DNA from 4 places in the Pseudomonas frederiksbergensis genome. Region 4 is predicted to be linked to each of the others. Evidence: predicted binding sites of a transcription regulator. Region 4 holds the regulator's gene; each other region holds the start of a gene.
What was found. Region 4 encodes sigma-54, which starts transcription at its own class of promoters, with help from an activator protein. Its sites were predicted from a motif close to ANTGGCATNNANNTTGCTNT; they were not measured.

Region 1: the regulator sigma-54 is predicted to act here: its motif matches at 4,419-4,438, upstream of glnA (glutamate--ammonia ligase).
Region 2: the regulator sigma-54 is predicted to act here: its motif matches at 6,222-6,241, upstream of BLL42_RS06515 (flagellar basal body rod protein FlgF).
Region 3: the regulator sigma-54 is predicted to act here: its motif matches at 6,036-6,055, upstream of BLL42_RS04775 (CmpA/NrtA family ABC transporter substrate-binding protein).

The regions. Positions count from the first base shown of each region.
Region 1 covers NZ_CP017886.1:2,565,824-2,573,808, forward strand. Annotated here, with positions in the region: gene BLL42_RS12380 (YkgJ family cysteine cluster protein) at 187-627, shown strand; gene typA (translational GTPase TypA) at 790-2,610, opposite strand; gene thiI (tRNA uracil 4-sulfurtransferase ThiI) at 2,750-4,204, opposite strand; gene glnA (glutamate--ammonia ligase) at 4,534-5,940, shown strand; gene BLL42_RS12405 (chorismate mutase) at 6,073-6,636, shown strand; gene BLL42_RS12410 (DUF4124 domain-containing protein) at 6,832-7,338, shown strand; gene BLL42_RS12415 (DUF4124 domain-containing protein) at 7,335-7,961, shown strand.
Region 2 covers NZ_CP017886.1:1,292,577-1,300,561, forward strand. Annotated here, with positions in the region: gene flgK (flagellar hook-associated protein FlgK) at 1-1,409, opposite strand, end outside; gene flgJ (flagellar assembly peptidoglycan hydrolase FlgJ) at 1,433-2,728, opposite strand; gene BLL42_RS06500 (flagellar basal body P-ring protein FlgI) at 2,739-3,848, opposite strand; gene flgH (flagellar basal body L-ring protein FlgH) at 3,864-4,544, opposite strand; gene flgG (flagellar basal-body rod protein FlgG) at 4,596-5,381, opposite strand; gene BLL42_RS06515 (flagellar basal body rod protein FlgF) at 5,427-6,167, opposite strand; gene BLL42_RS06520 (sigma-54-dependent transcriptional regulator) at 6,431-7,985, opposite strand, start outside.
Region 3 covers NZ_CP017886.1:959,253-967,237, forward strand. Annotated here, with positions in the region: gene BLL42_RS04750 (sensor domain-containing diguanylate cyclase) at 1-1,604, opposite strand, end outside; gene rlmKL (bifunctional 23S rRNA (guanine(2069)-N(7))-methyltransferase RlmK/23S rRNA (guanine(2445)-N(2))-methyltransferase RlmL) at 1,742-4,012, opposite strand; gene rmf (ribosome modulation factor) at 4,558-4,773, shown strand; gene BLL42_RS04770 (quinone-dependent dihydroorotate dehydrogenase) at 4,924-5,943, opposite strand; gene BLL42_RS04775 (CmpA/NrtA family ABC transporter substrate-binding protein) at 6,193-7,404, shown strand; gene BLL42_RS04780 (ANTAR domain-containing response regulator) at 7,420-7,985, shown strand, end outside.
Region 4 covers NZ_CP017886.1:1,875,969-1,883,953, reverse strand. Annotated here, with positions in the region: gene rapZ (RNase adapter RapZ) at 1-575, opposite strand, end outside; gene ptsN (PTS IIA-like nitrogen regulatory protein PtsN) at 578-1,042, opposite strand; gene hpf (ribosome hibernation-promoting factor, HPF/YfiA family) at 1,055-1,363, opposite strand; gene BLL42_RS09370 (RNA polymerase factor sigma-54) at 1,473-2,966, opposite strand; gene lptB (LPS export ABC transporter ATP-binding protein) at 3,150-3,875, opposite strand; gene lptA (lipopolysaccharide transport periplasmic protein LptA) at 3,875-4,420, opposite strand; gene lptC (LPS export ABC transporter periplasmic protein LptC) at 4,407-4,979, opposite strand; gene BLL42_RS09350 (KdsC family phosphatase) at 4,987-5,511, opposite strand; gene BLL42_RS09345 (KpsF/GutQ family sugar-phosphate isomerase) at 5,511-6,485, opposite strand; gene BLL42_RS09340 (ATP-binding cassette domain-containing protein) at 6,762-7,571, shown strand; gene mlaE (lipid asymmetry maintenance ABC transporter permease subunit MlaE) at 7,571-7,985, shown strand, end outside.

The DNA.
Region 1 (7,985 bases), 690 kb from region 4:
GGTTCGGCGTTTTTTGCAATCGCCTGAATCAAGCCTCTGTCCTTGCCGGTACGCGTTGAAAAGATGCAGATGGCGTGCCGATAGTTTGGAAAATTCAGCGTAGCCATAAAAAACCGGCAAATGGTCGTTCAAAAAATCACCCGTCCCGGTATGATCGCGCGCCCTGATGCACGCTGGTAATACCACATGATGAAGCCGAACCTGATCGCCGCCGCGGAGATCGACCGTCTCGATACCTGGGCCAAGTACTCTGCCCCGATGTGCGGCTCGTGCGTGTCCAGTTGCTGCACGCTGCCGGTCGAGGTCAAGATCAAAGACCTGATCCGCATCGGCATCGTCGACGAATTCGAACTCGGCGAACCACCAAAGAACATCGCCAAGCGCTTGCAAAAGGAAGGAATCGTCGAGCGCTATAACCAGAAGTCCGAGATCTTCACGCTCCAGCGCATGAGCAACAACGATTGCCTGTACCTGGATCGTAAGAGCCGTTTGTGCACTATTTATGAAAAGCGCCCGGACACGTGCCGCAATCACCCGAAAATCGGCCCACGGCCTGGGTATTGCGCGTACAAGCCAAAAGAAGTCGTGCGCGAGAGCAGCAGTAGCCGGACGTTGGAAAGGTTTTAAACCCGAAAAGATCGCAGCCTTCGGCAGCTCCTACGGGATGTACGCCAATCCAACGTAGGAGCTGCCGCAGGCTGCGATCTTTTGATTTTTGCTCCAGACAAACAAAAACGCCCCCGACCTTGCGGTCGGGGGCGTTTTTTCAAGCGCTAACTAAGTCGAAACTCAGTTGCCGCTTTTCTTGGCAGCGCGGGTACGCTCGCTTTCGCCCAGGATCTTCTTGCGAAGACGGATGGACTTAGGAGTGACTTCACACAGTTCGTCTTCTTGTACGAACTCCAGAGCCTGCTCCAGGGTGAAACGGATAGGCGGAACCAGTGCGATGGTTTCGTCTTTACCCGAAGCACGCATGTTGTCGAGCTTCTTGCCTTTAGTCGGGTTAACACCCAGGTCGTTGTCGCGGCTGTTGATGCCGACGATTTGACCTTCGTACACGTCTTCACCGTGACCCAGGAACAGTTTGCCGCGAGCTTGCAGGGTTTCCAGCGAGTAAGTCAGCGCCTTACCGGTAGCAACCGAAACCAGAACGCCGTTCTGACGGCCGGACATATCGCCGGACTTCATCACGTCGTAACGGTCGAAGATCGAGGTCAGGATGCCTGCACCGGAGGTCAGGGTCAGGAACTCGTTACGGAAACCGATCAGGCCACGAGCCGGGATGTTGTACTCAAGGCGCACACGGCCCTTGCCATCCGGAACCATGTTGGTCAGGTCGCCTTTACGGATACCGATCTGTTCCATGATCGAGCCCTGGGATTCTTCCGGCAGGTCGATGGTCACGTTTTCGTACGGTTCGTGCTTGACGCCGTCAACCATGCGGATGATCACTTCCGGACGACCAACGCCCATTTCGAAGCCTTCGCGACGCATGGTTTCGATCAGTACCGAGAGGTGCAGCTCACCACGGCCGGAAACCTTGAACTTGTCAGCCGAGTCGCCTTCTTCAACGCGCAGAGCAACGTTGTACAGCAGCTCTTTGTCCAGACGTTCCTTGATGTTACGGCTGGTCACGAACTTGCCTTCTTTACCGCAGAAAGGCGAGTCGTTTACCTGGAAGGTCATCGAAACGGTTGGTTCGTCAACAGTCAGCGGCTTCATCGCTTCGACGTTCAGTGGGTCGCACAGAGTGTCGGAGATGAACAGCTGGTCGAAGCCGCTGATGCAGACGATGTCGCCGGCAGCTGCTTCTTCAACGTCGATGCGGTGCAGACCGTGGTGACCCATCAGCTTCAGGATACGACCGTTACGCTTCTTGCCGTCAGCATCGATAGCCACAACCGGAGTGTTCGGCTTGATGCGACCACGAGCGATACGGCCAACACCGATAACACCCAGGAAGCTGTTGTAGTCCAGAGCGGAAATTTGCATCTGGAACGGACCGTCACGGTCAACTTTCGGCGCAGGTACGTTGTCGACGATCGACTGGTACAGCGGAGTCATGTCTTCAGCCATGTCGGTGTGTTCCAGACCGGCAATGCCGTTCAGGGCCGAGGCGTAGACGACTTTGAAGTCCAGCTGTTCTTCGGTAGCACCGAGGTTGTCGAACAGGTCGAAGATCTGGTCCAGAACCCAGTCCGGACGTGCGCCTGGACGGTCAACCTTGTTGATCACCACGATTGGACGCAGGCCGGCTTCGAAAGCCTTCTTGGTCACAAAACGGGTTTGCGGCATAGGGCCGTCTTGAGCGTCAACCAGCAGCAGAACGGAGTCAACCATCGACATTACACGTTCAACTTCGCCGCCGAAGTCGGCGTGGCCCGGGGTGTCCACGATGTTGATGTGGTAGCCGTTCCAGTTGATAGCGGTGTTTTTCGCCAGAATGGTAATACCGCGCTCTTTCTCCTGGTCGTTGGAGTCCATCACGCGCTCGTCGTTGAGCTCGTTGCGCTCCAGGGTGCCGGATTGACGCAAGAGCTTGTCTACCAGGGTGGTTTTACCATGGTCAACGTGAGCAATGATGGCGATGTTGCGTAGATTTTCGATCACTTGTGTATCTCGATCAGAGGATTCGGTGTGCTGACAAGTCTTGGCAGCGATTTACAGTAGAGTCAGGCCTTGCCGTTACAGCTTGACGGCGGCGTCGGGGGGCCGGTGACGCAGGCCACAGGCAAACAGCCCCGGGCTCTTAGCTCGGTCGATAAACGCGCACATTGGCATGCCCCTCACTGAGCAAATGGTGAGCATGCAGGCGACTCATCACGCCTTTGTCGCAATACAGCAGGTACTGGCGAGTAGGGTCCAGTTCCTTGAAACGAGCGTTCAGAGCATAAAACGGCATCGTTTGTACCTCGATGCCAGCAAGCTCAAGCGGGTCGTCTTCGGCGGCATCCGGGTGGCGGATGTCGATGATGATCTGACCGGCCAGCGCTTCACTGACTTCTTCAATCTGCACATCCTGGCCCAATTCGTCGATCACGCGATCGATCGGCACCAGTTTGGCGTTCTCGAGCGCACGCTCGAGCACCGCCATATCGAATTCTTTCTCTTCATGCTCCACGCGTGGACGCTTGGCGTGGGTCTTGGGGTTCACCGAAATGACCCCGCAGTACTCTGGCATGTGCTTGGCGAAATCGGCGGTGCCGATTTCGTTGGCCATGTCGATGATGTCCTGCTTGTGACTGGCGATCAGCGGGCGCAATACCAGCTTGTCGGTCACGCAGTCGATCACGGACAGGTTCGGCAGCGTCTGGCTGGAAACCTGGGAAATCGCTTCGCCGGTGACCAGCGCCTCGATGTCCAGCCGATCAGCGATTCGGGACGCAGCGCGCAACATCATACGCTTCAATACTACGCCCATATGACTGTTATCGACTTTGCCGAGAATTTCTCCCAGCACTTCCTCGAAAGGCACACTGACAAATAACACGCGTTGGGAGCTGCCGTACTTCTTCCAGATGAAGTGCGCGACTTCCATCACGCCCAATTCGTGGGCACGCCCGCCGAGGTTGAAGAAGCAGAAATGGCTCATCAGCCCACGGCGCATGATCTGGTAAGCCGCGACGGTGGAATCGAAACCGCCGGACATCAGCACCAGGGTCTGTTCCAGCGCGCCCAGCGGATAACCGCCGATGCTGTTGTGCTGGCTGTGGATCACGAACAACCGTTGGTCGCGAATTTCGATGCGAACTTCGATTTCCGGGTTCTTGAGCGAAATACCGGCGGCGCCGCACTGACGACGCAGCTGGCTGCCGACGTATTTCTCGACGTCCATCGAGCTGAATTCGTGCTTGCCGGCACGCTTGCAGCGCACCGAAAAAATCTTCCCGGTCAGCGACTCACCGTAGTGCTGCTTGCACTGGGCGACGATGTCGTCGAAGTCACCCAACGGGTACTCGTCGACCTGCAGGAAATGCGCGATGCCCGGCATGCAGCTCAGCCGCTCGGTCATGTCCTTCAGGGCTTTTGGATCACTGACGTGCGTTTCCAGCTCGAGGTTGTCCCACACGCCGTTCACCACCACAGCCGGGTCCAGATCGCGGAGCACGGCACGGATGTTCTTGGCCAATTGACGGATGAAACGCGTCCGTACCGGGCGGCTCTTTATGGTGATCTCGGGGAAGACTTTTACGATTAGTTTCATGAAAACAGCGCGCGCAGGGCCAGCCGAAAAAGGGGGGCGCGGATTATAGCGGAAATTGCTCAAGGTTTAACCAGTTAATGTGCAGAAGGTTTTCGATGCACCAAAACAGGTCAATTGTGAAATTGAGCGCTACATTAAGGGGCGAGATTTTCAGTTTTAAGGCGCTTTGCACCTTTGTAAGCGTGATATTGGGGCAGAAAACCCAAGTCGGGGCACTGGCATGCAATTTGCTCCCTTGTGAGGCAGGTTGCCAAGGCAGAGTATTCGCGCCGGCATCACCCATATTCTAAGGGCACTCCACTACCCGCCCGAAGCCACCCGGAGGCACTATGTCGAAGTCGGTTCAACTCATCAAAGATCATGACGTCAAGTGGATTGATCTGCGCTTCACTGATACCAAAGGCACTCAGCACCACGTGACCATGCCGGCTCGTGATGCGCTGGATGAAGCCTTCTTCGAAGAAGGCAAAATGTTCGATGGTTCCTCCATTGCTGGCTGGAAAGGCATCGAAGCCTCCGACATGATCCTGATGCCGGACGACAGCACTGCTGTCCTCGATCCGTTCACCGAAGAGCCGACCCTGATCCTGGTTTGCGACGTGATCGAGCCTTCGACCATGCAAGGCTATGACCGTGACCCACGTGCCATCGCCAAGCGTGCCGAGGAGTACCTGAAGTCCACCGGTATCGGCGACACCGTTTTCGTCGGTCCAGAGCCTGAGTTCTTCATCTTCGACGAAGTGAAGTTCAAGTCCGACATCTCCGGTTCGATGTTCAAAATCTACTCCGAACAAGGTTCGTGGATGTCCGACCAGGACGTGGAAGGCGGCAACAAAGGCCACCGTCCAGGCGTCAAAGGCGGCTACTTCCCGGTTCCGCCGTTCGACCACGACCATGAAATCCGTACCTCCATGTGCAACGCCATGGAAGAAATGGGCCTGGTCATCGAAGTTCACCACCACGAAGTGGCAACTGCCGGCCAGAACGAAATCGGTGTGAAGTTCAACACCCTGGTCGCCAAGGCTGACGAAGTTCAGACCCTGAAGTACTGCGTACACAACGTTGCTGATGCATACGGCCGCACCGCGACCTTCATGCCTAAGCCGCTGTATGGCGACAACGGTTCGGGTATGCACGTTCACCTGTCCATCGCCAAAGATGGCAAGAACACCTTTGCAGGCGAAGGTTATGCCGGCCTGTCCGATACCGCCCTGTACTTCATCGGCGGCATCATCAAGCACGGTAAGGCCCTGAACGGCTTCACCAACCCGTCGACCAACTCCTACAAGCGTCTGGTCCCAGGTTTCGAAGCTCCAGTGATGTTGGCCTACTCGGCTCGCAACCGTTCCGCTTCGATCCGTATTCCTTACGTGTCGAGCCCTCGCGCTCGCCGTATCGAAGCACGCTTCCCGGATCCAGCAGCCAACCCGTACCTGGGCTTCGCTGCACTGTTGATGGCTGGCCTGGACGGCATCCAGAACAAGATCCACCCTGGCGACGCTGCTGACAAAAACCTGTACGACCTGCCGCCTGAAGAGGCGAAAGAGATCCCACAAGTTTGCGGTAGCCTGAAAGAAGCCCTGGAAGAGCTGGACAAAGGTCGTGCGTTCCTGACCAAAGGCGGCGTTTTCAGCGACGACTTCATCGACGCTTACATCGCCCTGAAAAGCGAAGAAGAAATCAAAGTACGCACCTTCGTACACCCACTGGAATACGAGCTGTACTACAGCTGCTGATCCAGTAGCGCTCGCGAAAGCGGCGTAACGTGAAAAGGCCTCTTCGGAGGCCTTTTTTGTGGGCGAACACTTGTCATCGGGCCTACTGTTATAGACATCATGCTCCTCCACGGAATGAAGACGAGACACCCCATGCGCCTACCCTTGTGCCTTGCACTGCTTACCGCCCTGCTTGCCAACACAGCCACCGCTGCCGCCCCTGCTCCGGTTCCGGCGCCTGCCGCCCTCGCCCCGCTGCTCAGCACCATCCAGGAGCGCTTGGCGATTGCCGACAAGGTCGCACTGAGCAAATGGGACAGCGGCAAGCCTGTCGAGGATCGCCAACGGGAACGCGACGTCATTGCCGAAGCCATCGCCGAGGCGCCCTACTACAAATTGAGCAATGAAACCGTCGAGCAGTTCTTCTCGGCACAGATCGAAGCCAACAAACTGGTGCAGTACGCGCACTTGTCCGACTGGCACGCACAGGGCAAGGCGCCTAACGACCCTCGCCCTGATCTCGATGGCCTGATCCGCCCGCAACTCGACCTGTTACAAAATCGCCTGCTGCAACAACTGGCCGATTTCACCCCGTATCGTAAAGACCCACACTGCCCGTTATGGCTGGCCAAGGCCAATAAAACCGCAGCTCAAGTGCCGCTGCGTGAGCTTGCGTTAATACGCGCCACCGCCGAATTGTGCAGCGCCCATCCGTAGGCGCTGGCGAAGGCTCGGGCCGCGTTCGGACGATCTTTTGCGGATTTATCTCCTGCCCTCAGATCAAAAGATCGCAGCCTGCGGCAGCGCCTACGCGAGACTGATCGCTCTTTCGTGCCAGGGTGTTAGTGACCTGGGCCAACACGTAACCCTGACCTATGCTGCACCCAACGCTTTCGTTTATTGGTCGTTTTTATGGGTCGTGGTTTTCTATTTGTCTTGTTGCTGATCACCCTGCCCGCTACCGCGCAGATCTATCGGTACACCGACGTCAACGGCAATACCGCCTACAGCAATCAGCCGCCCGATGGCGTGAAGAGCCAGGCCGTCGAGTTGCCGCCACTCAACAGCATCGAACGCCAACCACCGATAGCGCCCGAACAACCGGCCCTGCGCGCTGACAAAAACGCCGTATATTCAGTGCTGGAACTGACCGGCCTGCCCAGCGATGAAGCCCTGCGCGCCAACAACGGCACCTTCATCGTCGGTGTGCAGATTCAGCCACGCCTGCAAGGGTCACATGTGTTTCGATTGCTGCTGGACGGTCAGCCGTATGGCCAACCGAGCAACGTGCCGCGCTTGCAACTGGTGAACATCGATCGCGGCGAACACCGTCTCGCGGTGCAGGTGCTCGCCGCAGAAAGCCTTGTGCAGCAGAGCCCGACCATCACCTTCACCGTGCAGCGGGTACATACCCCGTGAGGCGCTGGATAATCGCCACGTGTCTGTGGCTGATCGCTCTGCCAGCGCCGGCCGAGGTCTACACCTACGTCGACGCCCAAGGCAATCGGGTCTTCACCGATCAACCCGGCCCTGGAAACGCCAAGCGAGTCACACTGGCACCCGGTAATCGCATGTCGGCCAATCCCGGCGGCGCAACACCGCAAACCGCCCCAAAGAAGCCTGAGGAAAAGCCACTGTTTCACTACGACATGCTTCGCGTTCTCGTACCGGAGCCGGACGCTTCGGTGCGCAGCAGCGCGGGTGAACTGATCGTCAGTGTCACCAACGAACCCACCTTGCAACGCGGCCATCACTATCGGTTGTTACTGGACGGCCAACCGACTGCCGATCCCGGCCCGAGCCCGGTGTTCGCCTTAAGCAATATTGATCGCGGCACCCATCAACTGGCGGTGGAAATCCTCGACGAACACGGGCGGATTGTCGAACGCACAGCTAATCAGCCATTTCACATGCTGCGCATCTCTCTGGCGCAGAAGCGTCAGGTCAAACCTTGCACCCTGACCGATTACGGCCAACGCCCGGAGTGCCCGCTCGCAGACAAGCCTGAAGAAGAAAAAATCGGGATTTTTTCTTTCTTCTGACCGTCGTACAGGTTTGCGCACTAT
Region 2 (7,985 bases), 580 kb from region 4:
TCCAGGGTACTGGTTAACGTTGGCTGGCTATAGGTGCCTTTGTTGTTGGCACTGGCGACACCGCTCAGAGGTGCCGCCGCGGCGAGCGTTTTCGGATCGGTGATCACGGTCTGGATATCACTGGCACCGCTGCGGGTCGGCGTCACTTTGAAGGTGTCGCCGGCGCTCATGGCACCGCCGCCATTGAGCGCCATGCTGAAGCCGTCGATCACCGGAGCCGGTGTCGTGGCGGTGCTGAAGGCACCCATGTTGGTGCCATCGGAGCGCGTGACGCTGTAGTTCGTGGCGCTGCTGAAAGTCACCTGATAATCGTTGGTGGTCAGCTTGCCCGTGTCGTTGATGGTGACATTGAGGTTACCCGATCCGGCGCTGTTACCTGCCTGGGCAATGCTGCGCTGAGAGATCAGCGTCGCACTGTTGATGTTGCTGAAGATCGCCGAACCGAAGTTACCGTTCTTGTCGATGCCCTGGGCCTGTTGCTGGTTCATCTGATCGGCAACTACCAGCGCGACCCGTCCCAGCTCGTTGATTGCCGGGTTGAGCACTTCGCTGCGATAACTCAGCAAGCCACCCATCTGCCCCGTCGTCACCACCGACGTAATATCGATGACGCTCGAACCGCGGTTCAGCTGGAGCATCGACTGACTCGGGTCAGTCTTGCCCGGTACGGTTTCCAGGGTATTGGTGGTGCTGCCCATCACCAGCGGCTGACCGCTGCCGATGTAGACATCGTAGTTGGTGCCACGCTCGACAACCTGAGTACCGACCAGATCGGACAGCTGACGAACCGCCTCGTTGCGCTTGTCGAGCAGGTCGCTCGGCCCACTGCTGTTGCTGGCGTTGCTGCCCGACGCTTGAGAAATTTGCTGGTTGTACTGGGCGATCGAGTTCGCCAGCTTATTCACCTGGGACGCCATGTCCGACAGGTTGGAATTGATGCCGGTGTTCTGGTCGCTCAACTGCTTGGAAATCGAGTTGAAGCGATCGCTGAGACCCTTGGCATTGGTCATCACCGATTGGCGGGACGCATCATCGGAAGGCGTGGTCGCGACAGCTTGCAGGGAAGTGAAGAACTTCTGCAGCGCGCCACTGAGGCCGGTGTCCTTGTCGGACAGCAGCGTGTCGACCGGCGTAATTTTCCCCAGGTAGGACGATGCCTGACCGTTAAGCGAGGTGGTGGTCTGCAACTGGGTGTCGAGGTAGGCACTGTACACCCGACGCACGTCCGCCAGGGTCGTGCCCGTGCCGATGAATACGTTGTTGCCGTACTGAATCGAAGACTTGCTGTTCTGCACGGTTTGCTGACGCGAATAGCCGGCCGTGTCAACGTTGGCAATGTTATTGCCGGTCACCGCCAAAGACGATGAGGCCGCATTCAACCCCGACATCCCGATATTGAGCAAACTCATGGTTCAGACCTTATAACTTATGCCTATAAAGGCGTCATGGAAGAGCCCGCCGCAGCGTAGTTCTGGTAACTCTTCATCTGTTTGGCAATCTGCGAAATCTTGCTGGCGTAGTTCGGGTCGGTGGCATACCCGGCCTTTTGCAACTCGCGCACAAACTGTTCTGGGTTATCGGCCGACTTCAGCACATCTTGATAGCGATTGTTGCTTTGCAACAACGTCACCAGGTCATGGAAACTGTCCTGATAAGAGTCGTAGGAACGGAACTCGGCCGTCTCCTTGACCATCGCGCCATTTCTGAATTCGCTGGTGATTGCCCGCGCCTGAGCACCCTGCCAGCTACTGCCGGCCTTGATGCCGAACAGGTTGTGACTGCTGGTGCCGTCCTGGGCGCGCATGACCGATTTGCCGTAACCGGTTTCCAGCGCTGCCTGGGCTACCAGATAGCGCGGATCGACACCAATGCGGTCGGCGGCGGCTTTGGCCATCGGCATCATCGCATTGACGAATTCGTCGGCAGAACTGAAGGCCTTCTTCGCTGGCGCCAGTGGTATTTGAGCCATGGCACGACCATAAATCTGCAGGCTTCCGCTCGACGCCGAGTCCGTTTGCGAGGCCAGCCAATCGCCGTTGAACAGGGGATCGGAAGCAGTCTTGGTGCCCTGAGGCAATTGGGTTTTGTTGAGCGCCGTCACAGCGACCGCAGCCGTCGTCGATGCCGACGGCACCAGACCGGCGAGCAAGCGGTCCGTGAGTTTCGGCGGCAGTGCCAGACGCCGCTGGTTGAGCATCGCCACATCATTGCGGTGACCGTCGAGCGATTGCTGCGGCGGATTGATCGCGCGCGACGCCCACAATGGGCGCTGACCATTGAGCCGCGACAACGGCCCATTGGCGCCCACCGTACCGGCAGCCACCGGCGTCGACACTGCCGCTTTTGCTGCTTCCTGCTTGGCAGCAGACAACGCCGCCGCCTCGCCCGGAGCCAGCGGCTTGTTCTTCGACATCTGGCGCATCAGCACGTCGGCCAGACCAATACCACCGCCCTGACGGGACATGGAAACCGCCAGCTGCTGGTCGTACATTTCCTGGTACTGCTTGGCCGCCGGCGTGTTGAGCGGATTGTCCTTGCCCAGTGCTTCGGTGGCCGAGCGCATGGACTTGAGCATTTCGCCGAGGAACAGCGATTCGAACTCCTGCGCCACTTTGCGCATGTTCGCATCGCTGTTCTTGTCGCCGACCTTGAGCTGGTTAAGCCGGTTCAGGTCCGAGTACGAACCCGAATCGCCACTGCTGACCAGCCCGCTCTTGTGAAGATCCATGTTCGCCATATCAAATCACAATCAGGTCGGCTTGCAGGGCGCCAGCCTGCTTCAACGCTTCAAGGATCGCCATCAAGTCACCCGGCGCCGCGCCGACCTGATTCACCGCACGGACAATCTCGTCCAGCGTGGTGCCAGGGCCAAATTTGAACATTGGCTTGGCTTCCTGCTGAGCATTGACCCGGGAGCGCGGCACGACGGCCGTCTGACCATTGGACAAAGGCCCTGGCTGACTAACGATCGGGTCTTCGGTGATGGTCACGGTCAGGCTGCCGTGAGTCACGGCGGCCGGTGAAACCTTGACGTTCTGACCGATCACGATGGTGCCGGTCCGCGAGTTGATGATGACCTTGGCCACCGCCTGCCCCGGATCGACTTCGAGGTTTTCGAGGATCGACAGGTAGTCGACGCGCTGACTCGGATCGAGCGGCGCCGTGACGCGGATCGAACCGCCATCAATGGCCTGCGCAACACCAGGGCCGAGCATGTTGTTGATCTTGTCGACAACGCGCTTGGCGGTGGTGAAGTCGGAGCGATTGAGATTGAGGGTCAGGCTGTTGCCCTGATTGAAACCGCTCGGCACCGAACGCTCGACCGACGCACCGCCCGGGATGCGACCGGCCGACGGAACGTTGACGGTGATCTTCGAACCGTCGCGCCCCTCGGCATCAAAACCACCGACCACCAGGTTGCCCTGAGCGATCGCATAAACGTTACCGTCGATCCCCTTGAGCGGCGTCAGCAGCAAGGTGCCGCCGCGCAGGCTCTTGGAGTTACCGATCGAGGACACGGTGATGTCAACCTGCTGACCCGGCTTGGCGAACGCCGGCAAGTCGGCACTGATCGACACCGCCGCGACGTTCTTCAACTGCACGTTGCCGGAACCGGCCGGCACCTTGATGCCGAACTGCGAGAGCATGTTGTTGAAGGTCTGCAGGGTGAACGGGGTTTGCGTGGTCTGGTCACCCGTGCCGTTAAGCCCGACGACCAGGCCGTAGCCGATCAATTGGTTGGAACGCACGCCCGAAATACTGGCGATGTCCTTCAACCGCTCGGCCTGAACGCCGAGGGAGGTGGACAGCAACAACATGGCCGCCATCAGGTGCTTGAAATTAAACATGAGTCGTTTCATCACCTAGAAAGGGAACAACGGGCTTAAGAAGAAACGGTCGAACCAGCCTGGCTGACTCGCGTCGGCAAACGAACCGGTCCCCGAATAGGTGATGCGCGCATCAGCGATACGCGTCGACGACACCGTGTTATCGGTAGCGATATCGTCCGCCCTGACCAGACCGGCAATGCGCACCAGCTCATCACCGGTGTTGAGGGTCATCCACTTCTCGCCACGCACGGCAATGATGCCGTTGGGCAACACGTCGGCAACGGTGACGGTGATCGAACCGACCAGGCTGTTGCCCTGCCCTGCCTTGCTGTCACCCTTGGTTGCGCGGTCACCGCTGTAATTGGCACTCAGACTCAGAGGGCTATTGGTGGCCGGGGTGCCACCGAACAACGAGGTCAGACCGAGTCCGGTCTTGCTGGTTTTGTCCACCTGGGAGTTGGCGTTTTTACTGGCCTGGGTCTTCTCGTTCAGGGTAATGGTGATGATGTCACCGACCCTGAATGCCTTGCGGTCGCCATACAGATTCTGCTCGAAACCGGCCTGATAGATCGAGCCGTTGTTCGCCGCTGCCGGCAGCGGCGTACGAGGCAACACGGGCGCGTAGTACGGGTCATTGGGCTTCGGCGTCGGGCCGACGCAGCCCGCGAGCACGGCGATCCCACTCAGTGCGAGAACAGATACAAAGCGATTCATGACCCTACCTCACGGTGTTGCAGGCGGCTTCATGCCACCTCATAGACTTGATTACAGATTCTGCGCGACAAACGAGAGCATCTGGTCGGCGGTGGAGATCACCTTGGAGTTCATCTCGTAGGCACGTTGAGTGGTGATCATGTTGACCATCTCTTCAACGGTGCTGACGTTGGAGGTTTCCAGGGTGTTCTGCAGCGTGGTACCAAAACCGTTCAGGCCCGGGGTGCCGACTTGCGGCGCGCCGCTGGCGGCGGTTTCCTGGAACAGGTTGTTACCCGTCGCCTGCAGGCCGGCCGGGTTGATGAAGTCGGCGGTTTGCAGGTTGCCGATCACTTGCGCGGCGGCGGCGCCTGGAACGGTGATCGACACCGTACCGTCACGACCGACCGTAAAGGTCTGAGCGTTGTTCGGAATCACGATAGCCGGCTCAAGGGCAAAGCCACTGGCATTAACGATCTGGCCATTGGAGTCCAGGTGGAACGTACCGTCACGGGTGTAGGCGGTCGTGCCGTCCGGCTGCCGGATCTGGAAGAAACCCCGACCGTCGACCGCCATGTCCAGCGGTTGATCGGTGGTTTGCAGGCTACCGGCGGTGAAGTTTTTCTGAGTGCCGACAATGCGCACACCGGTACCCAATTGCAGACCCGACGGCAGTGCGCTGTCCTGGGTCGACTGGGCGCCTGGCTGACGCTTGATCTGGTACAACAAGTCCTGGAACTCGGCACGGTCACGTTTGAAACCCGTGGTCGATACGTTCGCCAGGTTGTTGGAAATAGTCGTCAGGTTGGTGTCCTGGGCGGACAGACCTGTTTTGGCAACCCATAGAGCCGGAAGCATTCAATTCTCCTCGTGCGCCTGTTTTACGGCGCGACGTTCTGATAATTAGCTGATCTGCAAGACCCGAGCCATGGCCTGGTCGTCGTCTTTGGCGGTGTTCATCATCTTGATGTGCAGCTCGAATTGCTTGGACAAGGCCAACACCGAGGTCATCTCTTCAACGGCGTTGACGTTGCTCGACTCAAGAAAACCCGACACCAGTTGCACGTTGGCATCGGCCGGTGCCGGCTTGCCGTCGGCGGTATGGATCGAACCGTCCAGACCTTTAGTCATGTTCTTGATGTCCGGGTTGACCAGCTTGATGCGGTCAATTTCTGCCATGACGCGCGGACCTTCACCCATCGACCGAATGCTGATGGTGCCGTCCTGACCCACTTCGATTTTCTGCTCGGGCGGCACGGCAATCGGACCACCATTGCCCATGACCGGCATACCGTTGCCAGCGCGCAACACGCCCAGAGCGTCGATATTCAGACTGCCGGTGCGCACATAGCTTTCGCCACCGCTCGGATTCTGTACGGCAATCCAGCCATTACCCTGGACCGCCACATCGAGGTCACGACCGGTTTCTATCATTGAGCCAGGAGAGAAGTCGGTGGCCGGACGTTCGGTCAGGGCAAACGCGCGCGCCGGAAAGCTGTCACCAAACACCGGCATCGACCGCGCCTGCTCCAGGTCCTTTTGAAAACCGTTGGTGGAGATGTTCGCCAGGTTGTTGGCATGAGCCTTTTGCGCCAGTGCGTTCTGGCTGGCGCCGGTCATTGCCACATAAAGGTACTTGTCCACAGTCTTTCCTCTGCATGTCGGACGTTTGCCGCCCACCGCTGTACTGCTGAGCCTCAAGCAATTTGCAGACCAACTTTCACGCAGGGGTTCGAAGCCCTCTAAACAAAGGACTTGGGAGGAACTGGAGGGGAATGGGCAATGGTGTCAAAGACGAAAAACCGGCGCGGTTATGCCGCTTGGCGGCAAAGATCGCAGCCTGCGGCAGCTCCTACGCTGAATAGGGGTTCATTCTGGAGCTGCCGCAGGCTGCGATCTTTTGATCTTCAGGTATTGTCCTTACCCACTTCGTACTCACGCAACTTGTTGGCAATGGTGGTGTGGGAAACGCCAAGGCGCTTGCCCAGCAGGCGACTGCTGGGGTACTCGGAATACAGCCGCTCCAGCACAGCCTTTTCGAAACGCCCGACAATTTTATCCAGCCCACCTTCCAACGAGAAATCCCCCAGAGGCTGGCGCACACCGTAATCAGGCAGGCGAATATGTTCAGCCTTGACCGTGCCGCCGTCACACAACGAAACCGCCTGAAACAGCACGTTCTCCAACTGCCGGACATTGCCCGGCCAGTGATAATGGCTGAGCCGATCCATCGCCGCCGGTGCCAGCTTCGGCAATGGACAACCAATCTGCCGACTGGCCTGATCGAGGAAGTGCTCTACCAGCGGTGTCAGACCGTCGAGGCATTCACGCAGCGGCGGGATGTGCAGTGAAAGCACATTCAAACGATGGTAAAGATCCTGACGGAATTCACCGCTGGCACACAGTTCAGACAAATCGACCTGAGTGGCGCAGATCACCCGCACATCCAGGTAAACCTCTTCATCGCTGCCGACCCGGCGGAAGCAACCGTCCTGCAAAAACCGCAGCAGTTTCACCTGCAAGCGCGGGCTCATTTCCCCGACACCGTCGAGAAACAATGTACCGCCCGCCGTCAGCTCCAACAGCCCGAGCTTACCTTCGGCCCGCGCCCCTTCGAACGCACCCGGGCCATAACCGAACAGCTCGGTCTCGGCCATCGACTCTGGCAGCCCGGCGCAATTGAGCGCCATCAACGGCGACTGCCCACGCGGGCTGGCCAGATGGCAGGCGCGCGCCAACAGTTCTTTACCGGTGCCGGTCTCGCCTTCAATCAGCAGCGGCGCATCCAGTGGCGCCATGCGCCGCGCCTCGCGAACCACCGCGGCCATGACCTTGGAACTCTGGAAAATGCTGTCGAACCCGCGCAACTCCTGCTTGCGCACGTTATAGATGCGTTCGCCGACCCGGTCCGCCCGGTGCAGCGTCAGCACAGCGCCGGCCATGGCCTCGCTGTCGTCATGCTCCGATTGCAACGGCGCGATATCGGCCAGGAACACATCGCCCTTGACCTTGACCCGCAAGCCATTGATCCGCGATTTGTTGGCTCGAACCAGTTCCGGGAGATCGAAGTCCTCGGCATAACGCGACAAGGGAATGCCCGGCACCTCGTCCACCCGCACACCGAGCAATTGCGCGGCGGCGCGGTTGGCCGCAACGATTGAGCCGCCCATGTCGATCGACAGCACCGGAAACTCCAGCGCGCCGAGCAAGGCATTCAACTCCATGTGCCGACGCTCGCTGGGCATCAGCCCTACGCGCTTGACGCCGAATACACCAGCTATTGCCTCGAACTTTGGACGCAACGCCTGGAACTGAATGTTGATCAGGTTCGGGCAATGCAGATAGATCGCGTTGCCATGTTCGCCGCCGACCTCACCTCGAGCAACGTTGATCCCGTACTCCACCAGCAGGTTGAGGATGTCGCGCAGGATGCCGATGCGGTTCTGGCAATGGACTTTGATA
Region 3 (7,985 bases), 920 kb from region 4:
CTGAAGCGCCCATCCGCCACCATCTTTAACTGATAAATGCCGCCCGGCACATGCGCGCTGAGTTTTTTGAGCAGCAAATCGCGCGCCGCCAACGCTTCATGCACCCGCTTGCGCTCGGTAATGTCGATGCAGATCGCCAGATTCCCGACCCAAAGCCCCAGCTCATCAAGCACGGCGGTGGCGAGCATGTTCACCGTCAGATGGCTGCCATCCTGACGCACCAAGGTCCATTCACGCGCTTCATGCCCACCCTCCTCGCCACCTTCCACCAGCATCGCCTGACAGCTCGGCACCGGTTTGCAGTAACGCTGACTGAGTTCCATGGCTCGCGCTTCCAGCTCAGCGGGCAGATGAAGGCTTTCCAGGGTCGCATGTCCCAACACTTCGACACTGCGATAGCCGAGCATGTGCTCGGCACCGGCATTGAAGGTTGTGATCACGCCACGCAGGTTGGTGGCAATCACTGCCACTTGGGTCGCTGCGTCCAGCACCCCGCGTAACTGCCCATGAGCGCCGCTCAACTCCAGCTCTCGCAAGCGCAACTCGCGGGTGCGCTGCTCAACCAGCGCCAGCGCTCGTTGCCGTTGACTGACCAGCATGTAGAGCAAGGCACTGAGCAGCACGCTCAACAGAGCCCCCATCACGATCAGACCGGCAACCGCCGAATGATTGGCGTGCTCAAACACGGTACTGGTGCGAACATCGAGGTCGTAGACATGATCGCCCAGTCGCAACATCGAGCCGTAATGCAACGGATGGTTCGCCACCGGGTTGGTGGATTCGTAGAGTGCTTCTGCCCGACCGTCCTGCGCCCGACCGCGAATCTGTACCACAAGGTTGTCCTGACTTGGCATCGGAAAACCATCGGCCATCAACTGACGCATGCTGATCACTGCCAGCACGTAACCAAGGGGCGCGGTGTCATGAGCAGGTGCTACGGTATGGCGCAAAACCGGCTCGACCAGCAGAACGCCACGGGCATACTCGGGATCGACACCCATCAGTTGCATGGGGTCGGACACCGCCATCCCGTTGAGGTTGCGAGCCCTTTGCAGGGTTGCGCGACGAGCCGGTTCCGAGAGTAAATCAAAACCCAGCGGCGCGCCTTTTGAGCCTTGCACCTGGCTGTACAACACCGGTGCGTATTCATCACGTTCGACGGCGGGCTGCAACGTTGCGGAAGGTGTCAAATCGCAGATGGAAAACCCTGTTTTACCTTGCTCGCGCACCCGTCGCTCGAACGCGGAACGTTCACTGCGGGCAACCAACGGCGCCCAGGCGTAGGCCTGAGTTCTATGCAACAGTGCTTTGGTAAAGCCGTCGAACTCTTCACGAGAGACCGATTCGGAGTTGACGAAGAATCGCCGCACGCTATCAAGGCGCTGTTCCTGATCGTCGAAACGCTCGGCAATCCGGCTTTTGCGCTCGTTGACCAGCAAATGAAAACGCTGCGCCATCTGCTGATGGTGCGCATTGAAGCTGGCCCAGGCGAGCAGCCCCGTCAGCACGCCACCGCCCAGTAGAACTAGCAGCGCAACGAGCCAGGCCGAAACATCTTCACTGATGAAGCCCAAGATCTTGGGTCGTACGGCGTGCAACGGCATAAGCGAAACTCAAAACGCCGGCGTGCTTTGGCGTCACCTGGCTTTGAGTAAAGTTATAGCCATTAGCCATTAGATTAGCCAGCGCAAAAAGACCAAAGAGCCTCGAAAAATCAAGGCTCTATGGATCCAATCAGGCGTTAGCGCGCCATGATTTTCCAGGCGCGATGGATCTTGCCGTTACGGGCAAAGTCCGGGTCGATGGTTTGAGCGGTGATCTCCTCGACGGCATAGCGCGCCGTGAGGTTTTCTTCGAGCTGGAACTTGCGAAAGTTGTTGGAGAAATACAACACGCCACCCGGCGCCAGACGAGCCATGGCCAGGTCCAGCAACTGCACGTGGTCACGCTGCACGTCGAAGATCCCTTCCATGCGCTTGGAGTTGGAGAAGGTTGGCGGATCGATAAAGATCATGTCGAACTCGTCACGGTTGGCTTCCAGCCAAGCCATCACATCGCCCTGCTCCAGGCGGTTCTTGTCAGAAAAACCGTTCAGTGACAGGTTGCGGCGCGCCCAATCCAGGTAGGTTTTCGACAGGTCGACGCTGGTAGTGCTGCGCGCGCCGCCTTTGGCCGCGTGGACGCTGGCTGTTGCGGTGTAGCAATACAGGTTGAGGAAGCGCTTGCCGGCCGCCTCCTTCTGAATCCGCAGACGCATTGGACGGTGGTCCAGGAACAGCCCGGTGTCGAGATAGTCGGTCAGATTGACCAGCAACTTCACGCCGCCTTCATTCACCTCGGTGAACTTGCCCTGCGCGCTCTGGCGCTCGTACTGCTTGGAGCCGCTCTGACGCTCGCGACGCTTGACGACCACGCGGCTCTTATCGATGTTCAAGGCTTGCGGAATGGCCGCCAGCGCATCGAACATCCGCGCCGAGGCTTTTTCCGGATCGATCGACTTCGGTGCCACGTACTCCTGGACATGGACCCAGTCGTGATACAGGTCGATGGCCATGGAATATTCCGGCATGTCGGCATCGTAAACGCGGTAGCAGTCGATACCCTCGCGCTTGATCCACTTGCCCATGGCCTTGAGGTTCTTTTGCAGGCGGTTGGCAAACATCTGCCCGCCTTCGCTCAGACGTGCCTGTTCAATAACAGGAGCCGGCGCCGGGGCGGGTTTGATCGGGTTGCCGTTCTTGTTGTACTGACGCTCTTGCGGCTCGACCGGCGCCTGATCGTAGGCCGCCTGTTCACGTTCAGCCTGACGCTGTTCCGGGGTACGACGCTCACCGGTGACGAACTGGTCCGGCAGGACTTTGATCAGCAGCAATTTGCACGGCAAGGCGCCGTTCCAGAACGAATACTGTTTGTGGCTACGAATCCCCATACGCTTGCCCAGATCCGGCGCGCCGGTGAACACCGCCGCCTCCCAGTTCAGGCAGGCCTGGCGCAGACGCTCGCCGAGGTTCTGGTAGAGATAGAGCAAGCTCGCCTCGTCGCCCAGACGCTCGCCATACGGAGGGTTGCAGATCACCAGGCCTTTCTGGTTCTGGTCCGGACGCGGCTCGAAGGTTGCGACTTCACCCTGGTAGATCTTGATCCACTCACTCAAGCCTGCGCGCTCGACGTTATTGCGGCCCGGTTGAATCAGGCGCGGGTCGGCTTCGTAACCGCGAATCCACAGCGGTGGCTTGGCCAGACCGGCAGCGGCGCGGGCGACGGCTTCTTCGTGAAGTTTTTTCCACAGCGCTGGCACATGACCGAGCCAGGCGGTGAAGCCCCACTGCTCGCGACGCAGGTTCGGCGCCATGTCGGCAGCGATCATCGCGGCTTCGACGAGGAAGGTACCGACACCGCACATCGGGTCAGCCAAGGCGCCGCCTTCAGCCGCAATGCGTGGCCAGCCGGAACGGATCAGAATCGCCGCGGCGAGGTTTTCCTTCAGTGGCGCTGCACCTTGCTGCAGGCGGTAACCGCGCTGGTGCAGGCTGTGGCCGGACAGGTCGAGAGACAGGATCGCCTCGCCACGGTCCAGACGCAGGTGAACGCGCAGGTCCGGGTTGAGCTTGTCGATGGACGGACGCTCGCCCGACGGGGTGCGCAGTTTGTCGACAATGGCGTCCTTCACTTTCAGCGCGCCAAAGTGCGTGTTGTCGATGCCCGAGCCGTGACCGCTGAATTCGACGGCCAGGGTGCCGTCATTGAGCATGTGGTCTTGCCACTCGATATCCAGCACGCCGTGGTACAGGTCTTCGGCGTCCTTCATCGGGAAACGCTTGAGCACCAGCAGCACCCGGTTCGCCAGACGCGACCACAGGCACAGGCGATAAGCCGTTTCCATGTCGGCCATGCCGCGCACGGCCGACGTGTGCTCACGCGCTTCCTCAAGGCCAAGCCCGACGGCTTCCTCGATCAGCAGGCCTTCGAGGCCCTTGGGGCAAGTGAGGAAGAGTTCGTAACGATCCGACATGGGAGTTCCAGGGCCTTTAGCAATAAGTGAACGGGCAACGCATTGACCGCTCGGTTTTCAATCAAGCGCTTTTCTTGAAGAGCGCTCGCGTGGCACGAAAGTGTGCCGTCCCACCCTGGCCGCTCACTCAACCAACCGGTTGAATGAGCTTAGATGCCCAGGCAGATAAAAAATTCTGTGCAACAAAATGTCATAACTCGACCCTTCGTCGAATAGTACCCGAGTGCAACGGGTGGACATTTTCACTAAAAAATCAGCCTCATCATCCAGTGAAAGGCTGATCATATCGGGCTTTGGTCAATGAATACGAAAATTACATCGTGTTACTTATGGCCTTAGCATCATTATCGTTACGTCCTTATGACAAAACGATCATTCCCTCGATGTGACGCATTGGTTAGAACTCAATACAGGTTGACGCCGCAACGACGTCAACACCTTGGCTCGTGACGCCGGCAGCGAGCCACCAACGGCAGAAATTTTTCTGCCTGACCTCGATAGAGGTCAACGCGACGAAAACAGTCAACAAGTGAGGGCAACACCCTATGAGAAGACTTAAGCGTGATCCGTTGGAAAGAGCATTTTTGCGCGGATATCAATATGGCGTTGGTGGAAAATCCCGTGAGCTTTGCCCATTTACTCTACCGTCGGTACGTCAAGCCTGGATCAACGGCTGGCGAGAAGGACGCGGCGACAACTGGGACGGTATGACCGGCACTGCGGGAATCCATAGACTCAACGAACTTCACGCCGTCGGCTAAACAGGGCACATACTCCGACACAAAAACTTGATTACGTAACGACTTAACCACGCACGTCCTCTCCGGACGGCGGGCTTCGGCCCAGGGGCTCCTTCGAGGAGCCCTTTTTTATTTCCGTTGCCACAAAGATTTCGCGCAGGAGGTCTGTACTTACCTCAGGGCGGCGATGGCATCCACCGATTCGCGAATCAGCGCCGGGCCTTTGTAAATGAAGCCCGAATACAGCTGCACCAGACTGGCGCCCGCAGCGATTTTCTCAGCCGCATGCTTGCCTTCGGTAATACCGCCCACCGCGATGATCGGCAAACGTCCAGCCAGCTCAGCCGCCAGCACCTTGACCGTGTGAGTGCTCTTGTCGCGCACCGGGGAGCCAGACAATCCACCCGCCTCGTCACCGTATTCCATGCCTTCGACGCCTACACGGCTCAGGGTGGTGTTGGTCGCAATCACCGCGTCCATCCCGGTGTCGATCAGCGCTTGAGCCACCTGAACGGTTTCTTCGTCGGTCATGTCCGGCGCGATCTTGATCGCCAGCGGTACACGCTTGCCGTGGCGTTGAGCCAGGTCTTCCTGGCGCTGACGCAAGGCTTCGAGCAGTTGCTTGAGTGAATCACCAAATTGCAGGCTGCGCAGGCCTGGCGTGTTCGGCGAACTGACGTTGACCGTCACGTAACTGGCGTGGGCGTAGACCTTGTCCAGGCAGATCAGGTAGTCGTCGACCGCACGCTCAACCGGCGTGTCGAAGTTCTTGCCAATGTTGATCCCCAGCACGCCCTTGTATTTGGCAGCCGCCACCCGTGCCAGCAGATGATCGACGCCAAGGTTGTTGAACCCCATGCGGTTGATGATCGCCTCGGCTTGCGGCAAGCGGAAAATCCGTGGTTTCGGATTACCCGGTTGCGGACGCGGGGTGATGGTGCCGATTTCAACGAAGCCGAAACCCAATTGCGCGAACCCGTCGATGGCCGCACCGTTCTTGTCCAGACCGGCCGCCAGACCCACCGGGTTCGGAAAGTCCAGGCCCATGACATTCACTGGCAACTGCGCTGGCGCCTTGCACAGCAAGCCATTGAGACCCAAACGCCCACCTGCGCCGATCAGGTCCAGGGACAGATCGTGGGAGGTTTCCGGGGAGAGTTTGAACAACAGTTGGCGGGCCAGGGTATACATGGGCGAATTTGACTCGGTTGGCGGCGAAATAAGGCGGCGATTATAGCCGTGCATCGACGTCGCAAGCGAGGCGCACGACAAAATCAGCCATCAATGGCATATGCCTTGCACCAACCTGCTCATCTGCCCCCATACCAATAGCGGGATGAGTGCCAGGCTGCGATTAAAAAGGACAACGGCGTCGTTACCTGGCCTTACGTGCACAAGGGGCCTGGGGACGGCGCTTTTTTCATGCAAGGTGCTTATGTGATGACTGAATCTGTAGCAGGACCGCTGGCTTGGATCAACGGCAGCGATGCCCCGGAAAAGACCGCGATCAACCTTGGCTTCATGGCCCTGAGCGACTGCGCTTCCGTGGTGGTTGCTGCGACCCAGGGCTTCGCCCAACCCTACGGGCTGACCCTGAACCTCAAGCGCCAATCGTCGTGGGCCAACCTGCGGGACAAACTGGTCAGCGGCGAACTGGATGCCGCCCACAGCCTCTACGGCTTGATCTATGCGGTGCATCTGGGCATCGGCGGCGTCGCGGCGACGGACATGGCCGTGCTCATGGGCCTGAACCAGAACGGCCAGAGCATCAACCTTTCTCATGGTCTGCAAGGGCTGGGCGTGACCGGTCCTGAAGCGCTGGACCGTCACGTGCACCAAAGTCACTCAAAACTCACCTTCGCCCAGACCTTTCCCACAGGCACACACGCCATGTGGTTGTATTACTGGCTGGCGAGCCAGGGCATCCATCCGTTGCAGGATGTCGACAGCGTCGTGGTGCCACCGCCACAAATGGTCGCGCACCTGCAGGCCGGACGGATCGACGGCTTCTGCGTCGGCGAACCCTGGAGCGCCAGTGCAGTGAAGCAGAACCTCGGCTTCACCCTGGCGACGAGCCAGACCATCTGGCCCGACCACCCGGAAAAAGTTCTCGGCTGCACCCGAGCCTTTGTCGAGCAGTACCCGAACACCGCACGGGCACTGGTCATGGCGATCCTGGAGGCCAGTCGCTTCATTGAACAAAGCACGGAAAACCGCCGCAGCACCGCGCAACTGTTGAGTGCCGCCGAATACCTGGACGCACCGATCGACTGCATCGAACCGCGCTTGTTGGGGGATTATGCCGACGGCCTTGGCAATCGCTGGCAGGACCCTCACGCGCTGCGCTTTCACGGCGGCGGCGAGGTCAACGTGCCGTACCTTTCCGACGGCATGTGGTTCATGACCCAGTTCCGGCGCTGGGGCTTATTGCGCGAAGACCCGGACTATCTAGACGTGGCACGCCAGGTCCAGCAACTCGGTATCTACCACGACGCAGCGACTGCGCTGGGTGTTACGGCCTGGGCTCAGGACATGCGCAGCAGCCAGTTGATCGACGGTAAAATATGGAACGGTTCGGACCCGGCGGCGTATGCCCGCAGTTTCAAGCTGCACGCCATGGCCGACACCCCCGCCCTTCTCGCCCGCCGCTGACAGGAGCCTGCAAATATGTTGCGTATCCTGCTGATCAACGACACCGCGAAAAAGGTTGGGCGCCTCAAGGCCGCGCTGACCGAAGCCGGGTTTGAGGTGATCGATGAATCAGGCCTGACCATCGACCTGCCTGCACGCGTCGAAACGGTGCGCCCGGACGTGATCCTGATCGATACCGAGTCACCGAGCCGCGATGTGCTGGAGCAAGTGGTGCTGGTCAGCCGCGACCAGCCACGGCCGATCGTGATGTTCACCGACGAGCACGACCCGGACGTGATGCGTCAGGCGATCAAGTCCGGCGTCAGCGCCTACATCGTCGAAGGCATTCATGCCGCGCGCCTGCAACCGATCCTCGACGTGGCCATGGCACGTTTTGAAAGCGATCAGGCCCTGCGCGCCCAACTCCAGGCCCGCGACCAGCAACTGGCCGAGCGCAAGCGCATCGAACTGGCCAAGGGCTTGCTGATGAAAATGAGGGACTGCAATGAAGAACAGGCCTACACCCTGATGCGCCGCCAGGCCATGAGCCGCCAACAGAAGCTTATCCAGGTGGCCGAGCAGATCATTGCCATGAGCGAATT
Region 4 (7,985 bases):
GGCAAGCAACGTACGTCGAATACCAGATCGGCATCCACCGGCATGCCCCGCTTGAAGCCGAAGGATTCCACCAAAAACGCAGTGCCCGGCTCTGGCTGGTTCAGAAGCCGCAGCTTGATGGTATCGCGCAACTGATACAGGTTCAGGTTGGTGGTGTTGACCTTGAGGTCGGCCAGGTCAGCAATCGGTCCCAGCAGATTGGTCTCGTCATCGATGGCTTCGGCCAGCGAGCGGTTGGCGTTGCTCAGTGGGTGACGGCGGCGGGTTTCCGAGAAACGCTTGAGCAGGGTTTCTTCGTCGGCGTCCAGGTACAGCACATCGCATTGAATGTGCCGACTGCGCACTTCTTCCAGCAGCTCCGGAAAACGTGACAGATGGCTCGGCAGGTTACGCGCATCGATGGAAACAGCGACCAGTGGCTGCGCCAGTTCGGTATGAACCAGTGCGCGCTCGGCCAGTTCTGGCAACAGACCGGCCGGCAGATTGTCGATGCAGTAGTAGCCGTTGTCCTCCAGTACATCAAGGGCAGTGCTTTTACCTGAGCCAGAGCGGCCGCTGACGATGATCAAGCGCATGATTAGTGACCGTTCTGCTCGTCGAGGACAACCTGGTACAAGGCTTCATTACTTTTTGCGCTACGCAGGCGATCGCGGACTTCTTTACGATCAAGCATGCTGGCGATCTGGCGGAGCAGCTCCAGGTGCGCATCGGTAGCGGCTTGCGGGACCAGCAAAACGAACAGCAGGTCGACCGGAGCACCATCGATGGCGTCGAAATCTATAGGGGCGTCCAGGTGCATCAAGGCACTGATGGGCGACTCGCAGCCTTTGAGACGGCAGTGTGGGATGGCGATGCCGTTGCCAAAACCGGTGGAGCCAAGTTTTTCACGGGCGACCAGGCTCTCGAAGACATCCTGCATGGCCAGACTCGGCACTTCGCGGGCGATCAGGTTGGCAATTTGTTCGAGGGCTTTCTTTTTACTGCCGCCCGGCACGTTCACCAAAGAACGGCCGGGGGTCAGGATGTTTTCAAGTCGGATCATGGGTTGGGAGTATTAACGACCGGTTGCGCCTTGGAGCTGGCCCTGGGTCTTTTCCTTATGCTTTTTGAGTTGGCGATCCAGTTTGTCGGTCAGGGCGTCAATCGCGGCATACATGTCGTTATGCTCAGCGTTGGCGACCACTTCTCCACCGGGGATATGCAGCGTGGCTTCGATTTTCTGCAACAGCTTCTCGACGGTCATCGTGACCTGCACGTTGGTGATCTTGTCGAAATGCCTTTCCAATCGGTCGAGTTTTTCGCCGATGTATTTGCGCAGGGGTTCGGTCACTTCCAGTTGGTGTCCACTGATATTGACTTGCATACAGCTTCTCCTTCGTTGCCAGTGCATAAGGTGGCAGGCTGGTTTGCCTGCCACTAGAGCGTGTCCGAAAAGTTTTCGAACACACCCTGGAACGCTGTGGCGTAGCCCGTCACATCAATCGCTTGCGTTCGCTCGAAGGCGCGATCCCCAGAGACTCGCGGTACTTGGCGACGGTGCGACGGGCCACCTGAATGCCTTGTGCCTCCAGTAAACCAGCGATCTTGCTGTCACTCAACGGCTTTTTCTGATTTTCCGCGGCAACCAGTTTTTTGATGATCGCGCGGATCGCTGTGGACGAGCATTCACCGCCTTCAGAGGTGCTGACGTGGCTGGAGAAAAAGTACTTCAGTTCATAAATACCGCGTGGGGTATGCATGAATTTTTGCGTGGTCACCCGTGAAATCGTCGATTCGTGCATGCCGACCGCTTCGGCGATGTCATGCAGGACCAACGGCTTCATTGCCTCATCGCCATATTCAAGAAAGCCGCGCTGGTGCTCGACGATCTGGGTGGCGACTTTCATCAGGGTTTCGTTGCGGCTTTGCAGGCTCTTGATGAACCAGCGCGCTTCCTGCAACTGATTACGCATGAAGGTGTTGTCGGCGCTGGTGTCGGCGCGACGGACGAAACCGGCGTATTGCGGGTTGACGCGCAGACGCGGAACCGACTCCTGGTTCAGCTCGACCAGCCAACGCTCGTTGTCTTTGCGCACGATGACGTCGGGAACCACGTACTCGGCTTCGCTGGACTCGATTTGCGAGCCCGGACGCGGGTTGAGGCTCTGTACCAGTTCGATGACCTGGCGCAGTTCATCTTCCTTGAGCTTCATGCGGCGCATCAGCTGGCTGTAGTCGCGGCTGCCCAGCAGGTCGATGTAATCGATGACGAGGCGCTTGGCCTCGGCCAGCCAAGGGGTCTTGGCGGATAATTGGCGCAGTTGCAGCAACAGGCATTCGCTGAGGTTGCGTGCACCGATACCGGCCGGCTCGAATTGCTGGATGCGATGCAGGACGGCTTCGATCTCGTCGAGCTCGATGTCCAGTTCCGGATCGAAGGCTTCGAGAATTTCCTCGAGGGTTTCGTCCAGATAGCCCTGGTTGTTGATGCAGTCGATCAGGGTCACCGCGATCAGCCGATCGGTGTCGGACATCGGCGCCAGGTTCAATTGCCAGAGCAGATGGCTCTGCAGGCTCTCACCGGCGGAGGTGCGAGTGGTGAAGTCCCATTCGTCGTCATCGTTGCTCGGCAGGCTGCTGGCGCTGGTCTGGTAAACGTCTTCCCAAGCGGTGTCGACCGGCAGTTCGTTAGGGATGCGCTCGTTCCAGTCGCCTTCCTCGAGGTTATCTACCGTGGGGGCGGTTTCCTGGTAGGAGGGTTCCTGGATATCGGTATTGGGTTTCTGCTCGATGTTGTCCGCCATCGGGTCGGCGTTATCGAAGTCGTCGCCTTCTTCCTGGCGTTCGAGCATTGGATTGGACTCCAATGCCTCCTGGATTTCCTGTTGCAGGTCCAGGGTCGACAATTGGAGCAGGCGGATGGCCTGTTGCAGCTGCGGTGTCATCGTCAGCTGCTGGCCCATTCTCAAGACTAGCGATGGTTTCATGGCAGGGGCTTAACACCTTATTCGCCGGCGCACATGCGCCATCCACTACAGGGCGCCGGAGCGCCAAACATAAGCAAATTATATGCCTGAAACTGAAGTGTTTGCCTAGAGCGCTGTAACAATAAATACGTTTAGTTTTTTATTGGGACAAGCGCTCCGACGACTGACCGGACACCTCAGTGCTTACAGGCGGAACTCATGGCCCAGATACACTTCCTTGACCAGGTCGTTGGCCAGGATGGTTTCGGCGTCGCCTTCGGCAATCAGTTGGCCGTCGTTGACGATGTAGGCGGTTTCGCAGATGTCCAGGGTTTCACGAACGTTGTGGTCCGTGATCAGCACGCCGATACCCTTGGCCTTGAGGTGATGAATGATCTGCTTGATGTCGCCCACCGAAATCGGGTCCACGCCGGCGAAAGGTTCGTCGAGCAGGATGAATTTTGGTGCCGTGGCCAGGGCGCGAGCGATTTCCACGCGGCGACGTTCGCCACCGGAAAGGCTCATGCCGAGGTTGTCGCGGATGTGGTTGATGTGGAATTCCTGCAGCAGGCTTTCCAGCTCTTTGCGACGACCGGCCTTGTCGAGTTCCTTGCGGGTCTCGAGGATGGCCATGATGTTGTCGGCGACCGAGAGTTTGCGGAAGATCGACGCTTCTTGTGGCAGATAGCCGATACCCGCTCGTGCACGCCCGTGCATTGGCTGGTGGCTGACGTCCAGGTCGTCGATCAGTACGCGCCCCTGATCGGCCTGAACCAGGCCCACGATCATGTAGAAGCAGGTCGTCTTGCCGGCGCCGTTCGGGCCAAGCAGGCCAACGATCTGGCCGCTGTCGATCGACAGGCTGACGTCACGCACGACCTGGCGGCTCTTGTAGCTCTTGGCCAGATGCTGAGCTTTCAGAGTTGCCATTACTGGGCCTTCTGCTCGTCGGTTTTCTTTTTCGGCTGGATAACCATGTCGACCCGTGGGCGCGGCGCAGTCACCGAGGCGCCGGTAGCGCGGCCTGCGTTAGCAACCTGCTTGACGGTGTCGTAGACGATTTTCTCGCCTTCGGTGGTGTTGCCTTCGTTGATCACCTTGGCGCGGTCAATCAGTACGATGCGGTTTTGCGCGGCATGGTACTGGATAGTTACCCCATAACCCTTGACCGGCTGCGGATCGCCAACCTTCTGCAGTTGCTCGAAATACGCCAGGTTGCCCACCGAGGTCACGACATCGATATCGCCGGTTTTGGTGCGGGTGATGGTCACAGTGTTGCCGGTGATTTTCATCGAGCCCTGGATGATGATCACGTCACCTTTGTAGGTGGCGATGCCCTGTTTGTCATCCAGCTGAGCGTCGTCAGCCTGAATGCGAATGGGTTGCTGGCTATCGTTCGGCAGAGCCCAGGCGCTCACGCTTCCCAGTGCTGCGCCCAGACTGAGCAAAATAGGGAGAGTTTTAACGAGCCTCATACTGTCCTCTTACGTTCGATAGCAGGTGTATCCTGCTGTCTTTCAAATACGCTTTCATTCCGTTACCAGTCGATACACCACCAGCGCCGTCGATTCTAACGGCTTGCTCGGTCTGCGCATATTGCTGTTGCGGGAATACAGTCATACGACTACTGGTAATCAGCATCGGACGGTTCTGCTCATCCGTACGTGCGATACGTACCGAGTCGATCAATTCAACTTCGGTGCCGCCCGAATTGACCTCGCCACGTTCGCTCTGGACGTGCCAGGGGAATGCAGTGCCCCGGTACATGTTCAGGTCGGGCTTGGTCAGCAGGGTGATGTCGGTGGCTTTGATGTGCTCGACCTTGTCGGACGTCAAGTCGTACTGCAATTTACCATCGGGCAGATACTGCACGCTGTGGGCGTTGATGGCGTAGTAGTCGATCTGGCTCTCGTCGACGTGCGCTACCGGTTTGTCGAGAAAACGTTCCGGGCTGATGTTCCAGTAGCCAACGGCCGCGAGTAGCGCGGCAATAACCCCGAAAAACAGTATGTTGCGAATCTTCTTGCTCAGCATAAGTGGCTCACAGGTACGCGGCATTAGCCGCTTCAAGGTTGCCCTGGGCGCGCAGGATCAGCTCGCAGAACTCGCGAGCAGCACCTTCGCCGCCACGGGCCTGAGTGATGCCATGAGCCTGTTCGCGGACGAAGCTGGCGGCGTTGGCCACTGCCATGCCCAGACCAACACGGCGAATCACCGGCAGGTCCGGCAGGTCGTCGCCCAGGTAGGCAACCTGTTCATAGCTTAGGCCCAGTTGCGCCAGAAGCTCGTCGAGCACCACCAGTTTGTCCTCGCGGCCCTGGTACAGGTGAGGAATGCCAAGGTTTTTGGCGCGACGCTCGACCACCGGGGTCTTGCGTCCACTGATGATGGCGGTCGTCACGCCGGAGGCCATCAGCATCTTGATGCCCTGGCCGTCGAGGGTGTTGAACGTCTTGAACTCACTGCCGTCTTCGAGAAAGTACAGGCGACCGTCGGTCAGCACGCCATCGACGTCGAAAACCGCGAGTTTGATGTTTTTGCCACGTTGCAGCAGGTCCGTGCTCATTACATGACTCCCGCACGCAGCAAATCGTGCATGTTCAAGGCGCCCACCGGACGGTCCTCGCTGTCGACCACCACCAGTGCGCTGATTTTGTGGTCTTCCATGATTTTCAGGGCTTCGGCGGCGAGCATTTCGGCGCGCGCCGTCTTGCCATGAGGCGTCATGACGTCGTCAATGGTGGTTTGATGGATGTCGATGGTCCGGTCCAGTGTGCGGCGCAGGTCGCCGTCCGTGAAAATGCCGGCGAGTTTGCCGTCAGCTTCCAGTACCACGGTCATGCCCAGGCCCTTGCGGGTCATTTCCATCAGCGCGTCTTTGAGCAGGGTGCCGCGCACGACTTGCGGCAACTCCTGGCCCGCGTGCATGACATTTTCGACTTTCAGCAACAAGCGGCGACCCAGAGCGCCGCCAGGGTGTGAAAACGCGAAGTCTTCGGCAGTGAAACCGCGGGCCTCCAGCAAGGCAACGGCCAGTGCATCACCCATTACCAGCGCCGCCGTGGTGGACGAGGTCGGTGCCAGGTTCAGCGGGCACGCTTCGTGCTCGACATGAACATTGAGGTTCACTTCGGCAGCCTTCGCCAATGGCGAATCAGGATTGCCGGTCAGGCTGATCAGTTTGATGCCCAGACGCTTGATCAGTGGCAGTAGCGTGACGATTTCGTTGGTGGAGCCGGAGTTCGACAGCGCGAGGATGATGTCATCGCGAGTGATCATGCCCATGTCGCCATGACTGGCTTCGGCCGGGTGTACGAAAAAAGCCGTGGTGCCGGTGCTGGCGAGGGTGGCCGCAATCTTGTTGCCGATGTGCCCGGATTTACCCATGCCGACCACAACCACGCGGCCTTTGCTGGCCAGAATCATCTCGCAAGCGCGTACGAAATCTGCGTCGATGTGGGCCAGCAAGCCTTCTACGGCTTCAAGCTCGAGGCGGATGGTGCGTTGTGCTGATTGAATCAGGTCGCTGGATTGGCTCATGTCAGAAATCGTATAGCCTGATGAAAAGGCGGCGATTATAGCGGTAATGATCAAATCCCTCACGTTAGTTCGTCGTGCTTTGTTCAGGCTGCTCCCCTAAACGATGAAACGTGCGGCTTTTTGCCTGTCTTGATGCTGAACGCCGCTGGCTTCGGCCTTGGGCGCTTTGTGTTAGCAGTGATATAGTTCGTCGCCAGTTCGGCCTGCCCAGGATGTATGTGCTCTCGGCAGAGAGCGCGGCGTCCGAGTGAGAGGCTTGCATCGCAAGGAGTTTAGATGAGTGCCGATAACGCCTACGCGGTCGAGCTGAAGGGAGTGTCCTTCAAGCGCGGCGCGCGCAGCATTTTCAATAACGTCGATATTCGCATTCCGCGCGGTAAGGTCACCGGCATCATGGGACCTTCCGGTTGCGGAAAAACCACACTGTTGCGCCTGATGGGCGCGCAGTTGCGCCCTTCAAGTGGCGAAGTGTGGGTCAACGGGCAAAATTTACCCACGCTGTCTCGTAGCGATCTGTTTGATGCGCGCAAGCATATGGGCGTGCTGTTCCAGAGCGGCGCGCTGTTCACGGACCTCGATGTTTTCGAAAACATTGCCTTTCCGTTGCGTGTTCACACCCAACTTCCGGATGAAATGATCCGTGACATCGTCTTGCTCAAATTGCAGGCGGTGGGGTTGCGCGGTGCCATCGACCTGATGCCCGATGAGCTGTCCGGCGGCATGAAACGTCGTGTCGCGCTGGCACGGGCCATTGCCCTCGATCCGCAAATTTTGATGTACGACGAGCCATTTGTCGGTCAGGACCCGATCGCCATGGGCGTTCTGGTACGCCTGATCCGTCTGCTTAACGACGCCTTGGGCATCACCAGCATCGTGGTCTCCCATGATCTGGCTGAAACCGCGAGCATTGCCGATTACCTGTATGTCGTGGGCGATGGGCAGGTGTTGGGGCAGGGGACTCCCGATGAGCTGATGAACTCCGATAATCCGCGGATTCACCAATTCATGAAGGGTGATCCAGACGGGCCGGTACCGTTCCACTTTCCAGCGACGGATTACCGCGCAGATCTTCTGGGGAAGCGCTGATGCGCAAGATTTCACTAATAGAGAGAGTTCGTCGATTCGGCCAGGCCGGCATCGACAGCATCGCGGTACTCGGTCGCTCATCGCTGTTTCTGTTTCACGCCCTGCTGGGGCGTGGTGGCATCAGTGGCGCATTTGGCTTGCTGGTCAAGCAACTGCACTCGGTCGGCGTGATGTCCCTGGTGATCATCGTGGTCTCCGGGATATTCATCGGCATGGTGCTGGCGCTGCAAGGCTTCAACATTTTGTCCAGTTACGGTTCGGAGCAGGCGGTCGGGCAGATGGTTGCGCTGACGCTGCTGCGTGAACTGGGACCGGTGGTGACCGCGTTGCTGTTCGCCGGGCGTGCCGGTTCTGCGTTGACCGCTGAAATCGGCAACATGAAGTCCACCGAGCAGTTGTCCAGTCTGGAAATGA